3 regions of the Erwinia pyrifoliae DSM 12163 genome follow, and region 2 is predicted to be linked to each of the others. Evidence: predicted binding sites of a transcription regulator. Region 2 holds the regulator's gene; each other region holds the start of a gene.
What was found. Region 2 encodes PurR, which represses purine synthesis genes. Its sites were predicted from a motif close to CANGCAAACGTTTGCNTG; they were not measured.
Positions count from the first base shown of each region.

Region 1: the regulator PurR is predicted to act here: its motif matches at 3,900-3,917, upstream of EPYR_RS11330 (amino acid aminotransferase).
Region 3: the regulator PurR is predicted to act here: its motif matches at 2,865-2,882, upstream of EPYR_RS04750 (nucleoside-specific channel-forming protein Tsx).

Region 1 covers NC_017390.1:2,499,187-2,504,525, forward strand. Annotated here, with positions in the region: gene pncB (nicotinate phosphoribosyltransferase) at 1-785, shown strand, start outside; gene asnS (asparagine--tRNA ligase) at 952-2,352, shown strand; gene ompC (porin OmpC) at 2,653-3,756, shown strand; gene EPYR_RS11330 (amino acid aminotransferase) at 3,982-5,172, shown strand; gene EPYR_RS11335 (MBL fold metallo-hydrolase) at 5,271-5,339, opposite strand, start outside.
Region 2 covers NC_017390.1:2,133,069-2,138,407, reverse strand. Annotated here, with positions in the region: gene cfa (cyclopropane fatty acyl phospholipid synthase) at 1-652, opposite strand, end outside; gene punC (purine nucleoside transporter PunC) at 959-2,173, opposite strand; gene punR (DNA-binding transcriptional activator PunR) at 2,285-3,217, shown strand; gene purR (HTH-type transcriptional repressor PurR) at 3,214-4,239, opposite strand; gene EPYR_RS09515 (C40 family peptidase) at 4,640-5,339, opposite strand, start outside.
Region 3 covers NC_017390.1:1,067,991-1,073,329, reverse strand. Annotated here, with positions in the region: gene flhB (flagellar biosynthesis protein FlhB) at 1-184, shown strand, start outside; gene flhA (flagellar biosynthesis protein FlhA) at 184-2,289, shown strand; gene EPYR_RS04755 (flagellar protein FlhE) at 2,286-2,702, shown strand; gene EPYR_RS04750 (nucleoside-specific channel-forming protein Tsx) at 3,156-4,022, shown strand; gene speG (spermidine N1-acetyltransferase) at 4,143-4,709, shown strand; gene EPYR_RS04740 (hypothetical protein) at 4,745-5,167, opposite strand.

The sequences.
Region 1 (5,339 bases), 370 kb from region 2:
TCACTGCTGAAATGGCCGTCAGCCAGCTGAAAAATAAGCTGGCGCAGTTTACGCAACTGACCGCTGAACTGGATATGTCATGTTTCCGTTTGATGGATTTCGGTACCCGTCGCCGTTTCTCTCACGACGTGCAGCTGGCGATTGTCAGCACCCTCCGGCAAGATTTTCCATGGCTGGTTGGTTCCAGCAACTATGATATCGCCCGCCGATTGAATATTACTCCGGTGGGCACCCAGGCGCACGAGTGGTTCCAGGCCCATCAGCAAATCAGCCCGACGTTGGCGAACTGCCAGCGCGCTGCACTCCAGGCCTGGCTGGACGAGTACCCCGACCGGCTGGGTATTGCCCTGACCGACTGTATTACCATGGATGCCTTCCTGCGCGATTTCGGCAGTGAGTTCGCCAATGCTTATCAGGGATTGCGCAATGATTCTGGCGACCCGGTTGAATGGGGTGAAAAAGCTATAGCCCACTATCAGCAGCTGGGCATCGACCCACTGAGTAAAACGCTGGTGTTCTCTGACAATCTCGATTTGGATAAAGCCGTGGCGTTATATCGTCATTTTGCGCAGCGCATCAATGTCATCTTCGGCATTGGTACCCGACTCAGCTGTGATATCCCACAGGTCAAGCCGCTGAATATCGTTATAAAACTGGTGGAGTGCAATGGTAAGCCAGTCGCCAAACTCTCAGACAGCCCCGGTAAAACCATTTGCCACGATAAAGCCTTCGTGCGCGCCCTGCGTAAAGCCTTTGATTTGCCGCTGGTGAAGAAAGCCAGCTAGACCTGCTTCGCGGGGGCAGATTGCATCTGCCCCCGGCTTTTACCTTGCCGAATAAATCTCTCTTTGTGCCCGAATTTCTCTTGTTTCTCCTCCGCTGACAAGTAACATAGCGGTACCCTGCATTGGGGTATTCCATTCCGATAAAGACTAACAGTGAGAAACGAATATGAGCGTTGTGCCTGTAGCGGATGTACTGCACGGCCGGGTTACGGTAGACAGTGAAGTCACCGTACGTGGCTGGGTGCGTACCCGAAGAGATTCGAAAGCCGGTATATCCTTTATCGCCGTTTATGACGGTTCCTGCTTTAATCCGGTTCAGGCTGTCGTCAATAATTCTCTGAATAATTATCAGGATGAAGTATTACGTCTGACGACCGGCTGCTCGGTAGTGATTACGGGAAAAGTCGTTGCATCACCGGGTCAGGGTCAGAGCTTTGAAATTCAGGCGACCGAGGTCGAAGTGGTCGGCTGGGTCGACGACCCGGATACCTATCCGATGGCGGCAAAGCGCCACAGCATCGAATATCTGCGTGAAGTGGCGCACCTGCGCCCGCGTACAAACCTGATTGGCGCGGTGGCGCGCGTTCGCCATACTCTGGCACAGGCGCTGCATCGTTTCTTCGACGAACAGGGTTTCTTCTGGGTTTCCACCCCGTTGATTACCGCTTCTGATACCGAAGGCGCCGGCGAAATGTTCCGTGTATCAACGCTGGATATGGAAAACCTGCCGCGTACGCCGGAAGGCAAAGTCAATTACGATGAAGACTTCTTTGGCAAGGAAGCGTTTCTGACCGTATCCGGCCAGCTGAATGGCGAAACCTACGCCAGTGCTATCTCGAAAATCTATACCTTCGGCCCGACCTTCCGCGCAGAAAACTCGCATACCAGCCGCCATCTGGCAGAGTTCTGGATGCTGGAGCCGGAAATGGCCTTTGCCGACCTGGAAGACAATGCCGCCCTGGCGGAAGCGATGCTGAAGTACGCTTTCAAAGCGGTGCTTACCGAACGCGCCGATGACATGGCCTTCTTCGCGGAACGCGTAGACAAGGATGCCGTTTCACGCCTGGAACGTTTTGTAACGACCGATTTCGCCCAGGTGAATTACACTGAAGCCGTCGAAATCCTGCTGGCATCCGGCCAGAAGTTTGAGAACCCGGTTTCCTGGGGTATCGATCTCTCTTCGGAGCACGAGCGCTACCTGGCGGAAAAACACTTTAAGGCACCGGTAGTGGTCAAAAACTACCCGAAAGATATCAAAGCATTTTATATGCGCCTGAATGACGACGGTAAAACTGTCGCTGCTATGGACGTGCTGGCTCCGGGCATTGGCGAAATTATCGGTGGCTCCCAGCGTGAAGAGCGTCTTGAGGTGTTAGATGCTCGTCTGGCCGAGATGGGGCTGAATAAAGAAGATTACTGGTGGTACCGCGATCTGCGCCGTTATGGCACCGTACCGCATTCCGGTTTCGGGCTGGGTTTCGAACGATTAATCGCTTATGTCACCGGCGTACAAAATGTAAGAGATGTTATCGCTTTCCCACGTACTCCACGTAACGCGACCTTCTGATCTCTGCATTAAATATAAGAAATTCATATAAATACTGAGGTCGACTGCGTCGGCCTTTTTTTTATTTTTGTAAATTTAGAGTTGACTCACAAACTTCCTTATTTATTACAATTTGAAATACAATTTTTCTTCTTGTTACCAGAATAAGAGATTAGTAGCATTTTCGGGCTAGATTAACCGGGCTACCAATGGAAAGATGCCTGCAGACACAGGAAGACACCAAACTCTCTTCATGGTTCTGTAAAGAATTGTTGTTGGCAGTGGCAGGTGTTCAAATAACTCCAACGAGGGTAATAAATAATGATGAAGCGCAACATTCTTGCAGTATTGATCCCAGCTCTGTTGGCAGCGGGTGCCGCTAACGCTGCAGAAATCTATAACAAAGATGGCAACAAACTGGACCTGTACGGTAAAGTTGATGCGCGTCACCAATTTTCAGACGACTCCCGTGCAGACGGCGATGAGTCTTATATTCGTTTCGGTTTCAAAGGTGAAACTCAGATCAGCGACCAGCTGACCGGCTACGGCCAGTGGGAATATAACGTGCAGGCAAACGTGGCCGAAGCAGAAGGTACATCAGGTTCTAAAACCCGCGTTGGCTTTGCCGGCCTGAAGTTTGCTGATTATGGCGCGTTCGACTATGGCCGTAACTACGGCGTTGGCTATGACCCACTGGCATGGACCGATATCCTGCCGGTATTCGGCGGTGATTCTGGTTATTCTGATAACGGCATGGTGGGTCGTTCTAACGGTCTGGCCACCTACCGCAACAGCAACTTCTTCGGCCTGGTTGATGGTCTTGACTTCGCGCTGCAGTATCAGGGTAAAAATGAAGAAAGCTCGGACGGTCGTCAAATTGAAAAGGCCAACGGTAACGGTTGGGGTAGCTCAGTTACTTATACAATGCCGGAGGGCGTAGCGGTATCTGCTGCTTACACCAGATCGGATCGCACCAACGGTCAGCAGAATGCCTACTTCGCGAACGGCAGCAAAACCGCTGAAACCTGGTCGACCGCCGTTAAGTATGATGCAAACAACGTATACCTTGCGGCGATGTACGGTGAAACCCGTAACAACACCTATATCAAAGGTAACGTTGGCGGCGTAGGTGTAAACGGCATGGTTAACAAAGAGCAGAAATTCGAAGCGGTTGCGCAATACCAGTTCGATTTTGGCCTGCGTCCATCCCTGGCTTACGTGCAGTCTGTCGGTAAGAAGATTGAAAACGTAGGCAAACAGGATCTGTACAAGTACATCGACGTGGCCACCTACTACTACTTCAACAAAAATATGTCCACCTACGTTGATTACAAAATCAACCTGCTGGATGAAAACGACTTCACCCGTGCTGCCGGTATTTCTACTGATAACATCGTTGGCGTTGGCCTGGTCTACCAGTTCTAAATACCATTATTCCGCCGTTTAACTACGGAATAATGCTTAACGGACGGGGCTTCGGCTCCGTTTTTTTTGGCCTTGAGTTCAGAGCTTCGGTTGTTGCGACTGGGCAATATTTTCATTCCCTGTCTTCATTCCTGACGTTTTTTGCCGCAAACGGTTGGCAATCCCTATGTATGACGGTAACCTGAGCCAACACTTCGCTTTAGATTAATCTAACGGACTCCCATTATGTTTGAACGTATTGCAGCAGCACCCGCCGACCCTATTCTAGGCTTAGCCGATCTGTTCCGCTCGGATGAACGCCCGGACAAGATCAACCTCGGTATTGGCGTGTATAAAGATGAAACCGGCAAAACGCCGGTACTGTCCAGCGTTAAAAAAGCTGAGCAGTATCTGCTGGAAAACGAAACCACCAAGAATTATCTGAGCATTGACGGTATTGCCGACTTCGCCCGCTGTACTCAGGAACTGCTGTTCGGCGCCGCCAGCCCTGTTATTGCCAGCCAACGTGCACGCACTGCGCAGACTCCCGGAGGCACTGGCGCACTGCGGATTGCGGCAGATTTTATCGCCACGCAGACTAGCGCGAAACGTGTGTGGGTCAGCAATCCCAGCTGGCCAAATCATCAGAACGTGTTTACTGCCGCCGGTCTGGACGTTTGCGAATACGATTATTACGATGCTGCCAGCCACAGTCTGGACTTCGACGGCATGCTGCAAAGCCTGAATGCTGCCGGGGCCGGTGATATCGTCCTGTTCCACGGCTGCTGCCACAATCCGACCGGTATTGATCCGACTGCCGAACAGTGGGCGCAGCTGGCCAGACTGTCGCTGGCTAAGGGCTGGCTGCCGCTGTTTGACTTTGCCTACCAGGGCTTTGCCCGTGGTCTGGAGCAGGATGCCGAAGGTCTGCGCGCTTTCGCAGCCAGCCATCAGGAACTGATCGTGTGCAGCTCCTACTCGAAGAATTTTGGCCTGTACAATGAGCGTGTGGGTGCTTTTACCCTGGTTGCCGGCGATGCTGCAGTGGTTAACACCGCTTTCAGCCAGGTGAAAGCGACCATTCGGGCGAACTACTCTAATCCACCGGCACACGGGGCGGCGGTGGTTGCCACCATCCTTGGCAACAGCGATCTGCGTGCGCAATGGGAGCAGGAGCTGACCAACATGCGTGAACGTATTCAGCTTATGCGCCAGCTGTTTGTGAAGACGCTGGAAGAAAAAGGGGCGAAAGGTGACTTCGGCTTTATTATCGCGCAAAACGGCATGTTTTCCTTCAGCGGCCTGACGAAAGATCAGGTGCTCAGGCTGCGTGAAGAGTTTGGCGTGTATGCAGTGAACTCCGGGCGCGTTAACGTAGCGGGCATGACTGCGGATAATATGGCCCCTCTGTGTGAGGCTATCGCCGCCGTACTGTAATTTGGTGCGTAGGCCGCAATGGCGGCACGCCCATGATTCACCAGCGCTGTAAACGGAAAAAGCCTGCATAAGCAGGCTTTTTTACCTTCTGACGGCGATTATTGCAGGAACGGATTGCTGATACGCTCACGTCCCAGCGTCGACATTGGCCCATGACCTGCAATAAA
Region 2 (5,339 bases):
GGATATCTACGCTCAGGCCTTCGCAGCGCTGCTGAGCCAATTTCTGCTGCTCGACAGAAATAGTGACACCCACGACGCTAACGCCGTAATGACGTGCAGCGTATTCAGCCAGACCTCCCCAGCCACAGCCAATGTCTAAAAGCGTCATATCGGGCTTAAGTTGTAGTTTTGCACAAATCAGCTCCAGCTTCGCCTCTTGAGCCTGATCAAGCGTTTCAGCTCGTTTCCAGTAACCACAGGAATACTGCATGTACGGGTCCAGTATTTTGGTGAAGAGATCGTTACCCAGATCATAATGTTCTTTACCCACTATCCAGGCACGTTTGCGAGACTGTAAATTAGTTAAACGTGAAGCGGCGATACGCAATGTATCTTTAAAATGATGGGGAAGCTGTCGGTCAAGGTGGGCATTGAGCGCGCGCTGAAAAAAAATATCCAGGCGTTCGCACTCCCACCAGCCATCCATATAGCTTTCACCCAGCCCTAATGAACCTTCCTGCAGCACTCGCTTAAAGAAGTCAGGGTTACTCACCTGAATGTCAGAGGGGCGGGATCCGTTAACTTGAATATCGGCCTTACTCAATATTTCCTGGACGATTCGGTACCACTGATTATCCCCCAGGCTTTCATCTTCAATACATGATGAACTCATAGCTTCTCCATCATCTTGTGCGATTGATACCTGAGAAAAAGAATAGTCAATTTTCGCAGATTTGTGAGGGTGCACACACGGCAAATATCACGGCCTGTTAACCCATGTGAAAGAGGATTGATTGAACATCAGAAGCTGGGACTGCGGCCGCCCGTCATAAGCCCGGCGCTGCGGCCTTCAGGATAATTGCAGGAAGCCTGCACGGCAATTACCCCGGTCATAAAAAATAATAAGTTATTATTTTTTATGACATTTAAGATGTATATGCCTGCATTTTCAATTATTCAATGAATTATTGTTATCTTGCTAACTATTTGTTGGGTTGATTTCAGGCGTGATTTTTTCCGTTCGCAACACGAGTTCACGCTCCGCCGTGCGCTGCACAAAATAGCCCACGGCTGCGATTAAAATGGTGGCCAGCATCACCAGCACGGTGGCATCCAGAGCTGCATCAATCAATGAAGATACGACCATGCTGGCGAGAAAGCACAGGCCAAGCTGCAACATATTCTGCAAGGCGGCCGCTTTACCGGTGGCATGAGGGAAGGGCAGCAGGGCGCTGGACACAACAATAGGGTAGATTGCGCCATTCGCCATTGCCATGCCGCAGAACGGCAGCATAAGAGCCCACAGAGCAGGCTGGGGATGTTGCGCAATCAGCCAGAGCGTAACAATGCTCAGACTGTAGAACATCAGCAGCCAGGGGAGGATCTTGCGCGCGGCGAATCGACTTAAAAGCGCGCGACAGCTAAAGCCACCAATAAGGAAAGCGACCGTTTGCGGCACATAGCTCAGGCCAATATCGGCAGGTGAAAGCCCTAAACTACCCAAAATAAACGGTGAACCGGTAAGCCAGGCGAAGAAGCTGGCAGAACAGGCCGCATAGATTGCGACATTACCGCTGTACAGGGGGGATTTAAGCAGGGTTACAAAACCGGGAGCGGCGATTTCAGGCGCGCTTTTATCCCCCCGTGGTGGTGATGGCAGGCGCAAGGTAGGCACCAGCAGCAGCAGAGTAATCAGTAACAGCGTAACGAAGATGGACTGCCATGAAAAATGCGCTAACAGCCAGGCACCCAACAGCGGGGCCAGCGCCGGGGAGAGCGCGACCAGCGGCATGATGGTGGCAAACACACGGTTGGCCCGGGCAGCGCTGTAGCGGTCAACGACCAGAGCCTGCCAGCTTACGGCCGCAGCACAGACGCCGACAGCCTGCACAAATCGCCATGCCAGCAGCGAAGCCGCTGAATTAACCCAAAGCATGGCGGCACAGCCGATAGCAAACAGACTCAGACCCATCAACAGTACTGGCTTACGCCCGATGCGGTCTGAAAGAGGCCCCCATACCAGTTGCGCACAGGCAAAACCGGCCAGAAAAATACTCAGGCTGGCGCTGATAGCCCCGGCTGGAGTATGCAGATCTTGCTGCATCACACCAAATGCGGGCAGGTACATATCGGTGGCAAGGAAACCCAGCATGCTTAGCAGCGCAAGGTAAATCATAAAACCTTTAGAATACATGTTGATCAACTCTTATCAGTCCATTTTTAGCCTGAGCAGTGTAATCGCGTGCAGGACAGTCTGTGAAACGCTAATATTAGTCAATCGACATGAATTTTTTTGAAGGCAAATATGTGGTCTGAACATTCACTGGAAGTTATTGATGCCGTGGCCCGGACCGGAAGTTTTACCGCCGCTGCCGCTGAGCTACATCGTGTGCCCTCTGCGGTAAGCTATACGGTGCGCCAGCTTGAGGAATGGCTGGCCGTAAGTCTGTTTGAAAGGCGGCATCGTGATGTGGTGTTAACCGACGCCGGACGGGTATTTAGCGAGGAAGGCAGGTTTGTCATCAAAAAAATGATAGCCACGCGCCGCCGCTGTCAGCAGGTGGCAAACGGCTGGCGCGGGCAGCTCAATATCGCTGTCGATCGCATCGTACGCCCGTCGCGTACGCGGCAGCTGGTGGTGGATTTTTACCGCCACTTTCCTGACATGGAGCTGCATATCATGCCAGAAGTGTTTAACGGCGTTTGGGACGCGCTGGCAGACGGGCGGGTGGATGTGGCGATAGGTGCTACACAGGCGGTTCCGGTTGGCGGGCGTTTCGCTTTTCGTGATATGGGAAGCCTGAACTGGCGCTGTGTGGTTAATGCGCTACACCCGTTAGTCAGCCGCCCCGGGCCGCTGACTGAAGAGTGGATACGCGAGTGGCCTTCGCTGGTGCTGGAAGATACCTCACGCGCGCTACCCAAACGCACAACATGGACGCTGGATAATCAGCGGCGGCTGGTTGTGCCTGACTGGGAAAGCGCCTTTGATTGTCTGGGCGCGGGGTTATGCGTTGGCATGGTGCCGGGCCATTTCGCCCAACCGTTGTTGCAGAGAAACGAACTGCGTGAGCTGGCGCTTAGCTCACCTTTTCCAGACAGTCCGTGCTGTCTGAGCTGGTCGGAACAAAGCGCCTCACCGGCGCTGAGCTGGCTGCTGGAATATCTTGGTAGCACGGAAACCCTGAAGGCCGAGTGGCTGAGCGAGCAACAGCATCCGGGGCCGATGCGCAATTAACGGCGGTAGTCGCGGTAAGGTCCGTCCGCCACCGAACGTCGTTCGATAAGAGAAGGATAAACCTCAATGGTCTGGGACTCTTCACGTTTGCTGGTAATGCGATCGATTAACATATCAAAGGCGGTCTCACCGAGACGCTCTTTCGGTTGATGTACGGTCGTCAACGCCGGAGTGAAGTATCGGGCGTTGCGCACGTTATCATAACCGATCACCGAGATGTCTTGCGGCACGCGCAGTCCCATTTCATCTGCTGCACAGATTGCGCCCATCGCCATGATATCGCCTCCGCAAAATACGGCGGTCGGACGCTGTTTCTGCGCCAGGATCTGTTGCATAGCAAGATAACCGGATTCAGGTTCAAAATCACCCTGTACCAGCCACTCATCACGCAGTGTGATCCCGGCCTCGGCCAGTGCTTTCAGAAAGCCCGCATGGCGCCCGCCCCCGGTGTTGCGTTCCAACTGACCCGGGATGGCAGCAATGTCACGGTGCCCGCGTTCAATCAGATAACGCCCCGCCAGATAGCCGCCATCAAATGCGTTATCCAGTACCGTGTCGGTAAAGTCACCGCGTGACTTGCCCCAATCCATTACCACCATCGGAATATTGCGGTTATCTTCTAACATCGCAATCAGCGCGTCCGGGTATTCAGAGCACATGACCAGCAGGCCATCCACGCGTTTTTGCGCCATCATCGACAGATAAGCCTGCTGCTTTTGGATATTGTTATGCGCATTGCCCAGAATCAGGGTATAGCCTTGAGCAAAGCAGCGGTGCTCCACCGCTTCGATGATTTCTGCAAAATAGGGTGCTTCGCTTGAGGTTGCCAGCAGGCCAATGGTTTTGGTGTGGTTTACCTTCAGGCTACGAGCTACGGCGCTTGGTGAGTAATGCAATGCTTTAATAGCCACCCATACCGCTTCACGCGTCTCTTCGGCGACAAAGCGTGTTTTGTTTATGACGTGCGACACGGTGGTGGTAGAAACACCCGCGCGCTTTGCCACGTCCTTAATTGTTGCCATGAAAATCCTACTCCTGGTGTTATCAGTAACCTGCTGATAACTGGTTTGTTAATCGTTTGCCTGGATGCAGGCTTTTCCCGACTGGACAGAATGATTGGGGGCTGTCTCAAAGAATCGGGAAGGGGTAAGGTTTGTCCGTAACAGGACGCGCAGTGCTGGCTTAGCCAAATTTTGGCACCGTTGCGCAACGCAGAGGATGAATTCTAACAAGGCTGCGCAAAGAAAACGAGATGTTTACTGTTAACGATAGGAATAATTGCAGACTGTTAACCCAATGTGGGTAATGGCGAAGTTAAATCACTTACCGAAATTGATAACGATGAGTCCAGACGGAATCGTTGATTACGAGGCAGCAATGCGTTTCGTCTCGCGGCCCGGCGGGAAAATTGTCTGCCAGCGGTTAACGAACCGTCTTCGGTGTCACCACGCGACGAGCGCCTATGTAATGTTCTTGCCAGAAATCATCACCCAGTGTGCTGACCTGAATATCTTTACCTGTTCGTGGTGACTGAATGAATTTACCGCCGCCGAGATAGACGCCTACATGATCGGCGCGACTTTTACTGTTGAGACGGAAGAACACCAAATCGCCCTTCTCAAGCCTGTCACGCCTGATCGGAGCGGCATCGCGCAGGTGATACATCTCATTTGCGGTGCGAGGAATTTTGAATTTTACTAAATCTTTATAGGCGTACCAAACCAGGCCACTGCAGTCAAACCCGGTTTTAGGCGAGCTGCCACCCCACAGATAGGGTTTACCCAGCTGGCCCATCAGTTTATTCACTGCGCTTTCACGCGCTTTTTGATAACGAATGCGATGCGCATTACTGAGCTTTATAGGGGCCGACAGAGCCGTCTTACGATCTGCACGCTGCCTGCCGTAACGTTTTTTTATTGTCTTTTTGATGCCGGGTTTGTAGGCAGACTGGCTTTTAACCGTGTTGCTTTTTTTTGTTGGGCGCTTAACGACAGTGGTTTTATTTTTTAACTTTTGTTTTTTCGCCGTGCTTAGCTGCGCCGGTCGTGCGGGTTGTTTAGTTTTTTTTACCGGAGGTTGTTTGATTTTTTTGGTTGTGGAAGCTTTTACCGGGCGTTTTTTG
Region 3 (5,339 bases), 1.1 Mb from region 2:
ACTTTATCGCCACTGTGAGATTGGCGCGCCGATACCGGCCGATTTATATCATGCGGTGGCGGAAGTCCTTGCCTGGGTTTATAGCCTCAGGCGCTGGCGTAAAGGCTATGGACAACGGCCAAACACCCCTGAAAACCTTCCGGTGCCTGAAGCACTGGATTTTGCCCAAGAGAGTAAAGAGTGATGGCCAATCTAGCCGCCCGGTTACGTTTACCGAAGATGAAAGACACGCAGTGGCAAGTTCTCGCCGGCCCTGTGCTGATTATGACGATCCTGGCAATGATGATCCTGCCGCTGCCAGCCTTCGTGCTGGATCTGCTGTTCACCTTCAATATCGTGCTGTCGATCATGATCCTGCTGGTGGCAATGTTCACCCAGAAGACGCTGGAGTTCTCGGCATTTCCGACGGTGCTGCTGTTCTCCACGCTGTTGCGCCTGGCGCTTAACGTGGCTTCAACGCGTGTGATCCTGATGGATGGCCACACCGGAACCGCTGCCGCTGGCCACGTTGTTGAAGCCTTTGGTAACTTCCTGGTAGGGGGTAATTTTGCCATCGGGATTATCGTCTTCATTATCCTGATCATCATTAACTTTATGGTCATCACCAAGGGTGCCGGGCGCATCGCCGAAGTGGGTGCTCGCTTCACGCTGGACGGGATGCCGGGCAAACAGATGGCGATAGATGCCGATCTCAACGCCGGACTGATTGGCGAAGAGGAAGCCAAGCGCCGCCGCCAGGAAGTCACGCAGGAAGCCGATTTCTACGGTTCGATGGACGGTGCCAGTAAGTTTGTGCGCGGTGACGCGATTGCCGGGCTGATGATCATGGTGATCAACGTGCTGGGCGGTCTGATGATTGGTATTATGCAGCATGATATGTCGGCGGGAATGGCGGCAGAAACCTATACGCTGCTGACCATCGGCGACGGCCTGGTCGCGCAGATCCCGGGGCTGGTGATCTCTACCGCTGCCGGCGTGGTGGTCACGCGTGTGGTCAACGAGCAGGATGTTGGCGAGCAGATGATCGGCCAGCTGTTCAGCTCGCCACGCGTTATCTTGCTGGCAGCGGGGGTGATCGGCCTGCTCGGTCTGATCCCCGGCATGCCAAACATGGTGTTTTTACTGTTTACCGCCGTGCTGCTGGGCATCGCCTGGTGGCTGCGCGGCCGTGAAGGCCAGACAGGCGCACGTCCCGGAAGCCCGACGGAATTAGCGGAAGATAAAGCGCGGGCCGAAGCCGAAGCGGCACAGGTCAATGAAGCCACCTGGTCTGACGTGCAGATGGAGGACGTGCTCGGGCTGGAGGTCGGCTACCGGCTGATCCCGATGGTCGATCAGGAACAGCAGGGCCAGCTGTTGACGCGCGTGCGCGGTATCCGTAAAAAGTTTGCCCAGCAGATGGGCTTTCTGCCGCCGCCGGTGCATATTCGCGATAACCTCGATCTCTCTCCCACCTCCTACAGCATCTTGCTCAAAGGCGTTGAGATCGGTCGCGGCGAAGTGATACCGGAACGCTTTATGGCGATCAACCCGGGCTGTGCGGAAGGTGACGTACCGGGCACGGCCTGCGTGGAACCGACATTTGGCTTACCCGCTCTGTGGATCGATGAAGTGCAGCGCGAGCTGGCACAAACTTTGGGCTATACCGTGGTCGATCCCAGTTCGGTGGTCGCCACCCATCTGAATCATCTGATCAGCATCCATACCGAAGAGCTGTTTGGCCGCCAGGAAGCGCAACAGCTGCTTGACCAGCTGACCAAACAGTCACCTAAGCTGGTCGAAGACCTGATACCTGGCGTGATCTCGCTGACCACGCTGCATAAGGTGCTGCAAAACCTGCTGGCCGAACGTATTGCCATCCGCGACATGCGCACCATCATCGACACGCTGGCCGAATTTGCCAGCGCGCAGAGTGATGCCGATGAATTAACCGCCCGCGTGCGCGTGCGCCTGGCGCGCTCAATCACCCATCAGTGGTTTACCGCTGATGACGACATTCAGGTGATTGGGCTGGATCTGTCACTGGAACAACTGCTGGTGCAGGCCACACAAAGCGGCAGCGCCATTGAGCCGGGTATTGCGGAAAACCTGATGAAGCAGACCGGACTGGCTCTGCAACATCAGGAAGGCATTGGAGCCCCGCCGGTGCTGCTGGTTAACCCCTCTCTGCGCCTGATGCTGTCACGCTATTTGCGGCGCATCTTCCCGCAGCTGGTGGTGCTGTCAAGTCAGGAGATAAACAGCCAGCGTAATGTGCGCATGACCTGGATGATAGGCGGCCAGTCGTGAAAAGCGTGCTGCCTGCCCTGCTGCTGATCCTGCCGCTTGCCGTGCACGCCAGCCACAGCGGTTCCTGGAGCCGTCAGAGCTTCGGCGGCGTGATTGCTCGCGGTCAGCAGGAAATCACCAGTCGCCAGCTACAGCCTGGCGGGCCGCTTCCCACATCGGCCGTGGTCGCACGGGTAGCATGGCGCATTACCCCCGACAGCGCTCCACCGCCTGGCCTGAAAATAACGTTATGCAGCCGGGGGCGCTGTATGGCGTTGCCCGCGCTGTCCGGTGAGCAGGCGTTGCCGTCGTCATTTCCCGCCGACGGCCCTTTCCGCTTTGTCTATACCACGGTGACGCGGGGACCACTGGATCCGGTACTCACCATCCTCAATAATCATCTGACCGTCAACTACCGCACCAGCGCGCGATAGCAGTAACGGGCCAAGTCGGCGCGCCCATCGCGACGGCGGCTGGCTGTCAGTCAGCAATCCAGGCCTTTATTTTATAAGAAAACCTTATTATTTAGCGCGTTCGGTGCGCAACCAGATCGATAGGGTCAGTAACTAAAGCGGCGCGATTTGCCCATTCATGACCAGGCAACCGTTTACCCTGAGAAAAAATCTTCTCAATAGCACCATAGCGATAAAGTTCACTCTGCATGGTTTTTTTGTGATTAAAGTCACACTTTAACTAAATTGAAATGAAACAGACTTTGACAAGCGCGAGTGATACCTATTTGCTAGAGCGCTGATAGCGGCACACTGCCGCAGCATTTAAGCGGGTGTTTTCGCCACAGCTGTAACCACCCATTTTCGCCTGTAGAAGCGGCAACCCGACCTGAACGATAGCTGCCAGACAGGTCACTGAGCATGTGAAAAGCACGAATGAAATATAAAATAATGATCGCCGGAGCGCTGGCCGCGCTCTCTTATACGCAATCCTCAGCCGCTGAAACCGGTAACGCCGAATACGTTTCAGACTGGTGGCATCAGAGCGTTAACGTGGTGGGCAGCTATCACACCCGCTTCGGACCCAAGCTGAGTAACGATGTGTATCTTGAATACGAAGCCTTTGCGCATAAAGACTGGTTTGATTTTTACGGCTATATCGATGTGCCGAAATTCTTTGGCACCGGCAACGGTAATGACACAGGCGCGTGGGATGACGGTTCCCCGTTCTTTATGGAGATCGAACCACGCTTCTCTATCGATAAACTGACCGGCACCCAGCTGGGCTTTGGCCCGTTCAAAGAGTGGTATTTCGCCAACAACTACGTCTACGATATGGGCGATAATAAAGCCAACCGCCAAAATACCTGGTATATGGGGCTGGGCACCGACATCGATACCCATTCTGACATTGGCCTGTCGCTGAACCTGTATGCGAAATATCAGTGGGAAAACTACGGCGCAACTAACGAGGACAGCTGGGACGGCTACCGCTTCAAAGTGAAATACCTTGTGCCGCTCACCACCCTGTGGGGCGGTAATCTGAGCTATATTGGCTTCACCAACTTTGACTGGGGTTCCAACCTTGGCGATAACGCCCGGCCGGCACGCACCAGCAATGCCATCGCCTCCAGTCATATTCTTTCTCTCGGCTACGACCACTGGCACTACTCGTTTGTTGCGCGTTACTTCCACAACGGCGGACAGTGGAACGACGGCGTGGTACAGAACTTCGGCGGCGGGGATTTCACCGTGAAATCCACCGGCTTCGGCTACTACCTGGTGGTTGGCTATAACTTCTGATCGCCGGCAAGGCGCACGATAAAGACGCCAACAGCTCAACGCGCCGTCCGGCGCGTTTTTTTGCTGCCGGCAAAACACTATACTTGGCGGGCAATACAGCATCTGCAAACAGGAAGAGTTATGTGTGCCAAATTTGTTGACCACGACGTTACACTGCGCCCGCTGGAACGGGAAGATCTGCGGTTTGTCCACCAGCTGGATAATAACGCCAGCGTGATGCGCTACTGGTTTGAAGAACCCTATGAAGCTTTTGTGGAGCTGTCAGATCTCTATGACAAGCACATTCACGACCAAAGCGAGCGGCGTTTTGTGGTGGAGCATGCCGGCAGCAATGCGGGGCTGGTAGAACTGGTGGAAATTAATCATATTCACCGCCGGGCGGAGTTTCAGATTATCATCGCCCCCAGTCATCAGGGCAAAGGACTGGCCAGTCAGGCGGTCAAGATGGCAATGGATTATGGCTTCTCGGTACTGAATCTCTACAAGCTTTACCTGATTGTCGATAAAGAGAACGAAAAGGCGATTCACATCTATCGCAAGCTGGGCTTTGAGGTGGAAGGCGAGTTAATCCACGAGTTCTTTATTAACGGTGAATACCGTAACACCATCCGTATGTGCATCTTCCAGCCACAGTTTCTGGAGCGTTACAAACCCGCACAGGGCATGGTACAACCCACCGCACAGTAAGCTGGCCGGAAATCCGGCCAGGCCTGGTTTAATCATCAGGCTCCGCGAGCGCCGACCCGGCTCATCACGACCTGCAGGCGCGGAGGCTCTATTTTGTACATCCCGCCATAGAACGGGTCAACCACCAGCCAGCCAGGGAACCCAAGCAGTGGAATATTGCCCAGCAAATACCACAGGTTCGCGCTCTCTTTCAGCGGCAGCGTCTGCGGCACATAGCCGGCACGCTCCAGCATGACCAGATACTTTTTCTTACCGAAGTAGTTGCCGTTAGACTTTTCCAGCGTCACGGTTTTTGGCGTATAGCCTTCTGCTACCGCTTTACCGCTCTCGTCCTGCACCACAAATTTCACCCCGGGGGGCTGGGTTTGCAGCGTGACATCCTGCGTCTCGCTGGAGACGATGGTTGCACACCCCGTTAACATCCACGCCGCTATCAGCGCTGCGATCGGCCGTTTCATCATTATTCCTGCCTGAGTCCTGTATGCTGACAGTCTAAGCCTGACCGGGTAAGTTTTCATTATTTACCCGTACATACCAGCGGCGGAATACAACGGTTAATTAGCGGGTTATTCAGCCATCAAATGGGAAATAATCTGCGTGTATTTTGAGTGCGCATGCCTTTAAGCTCCT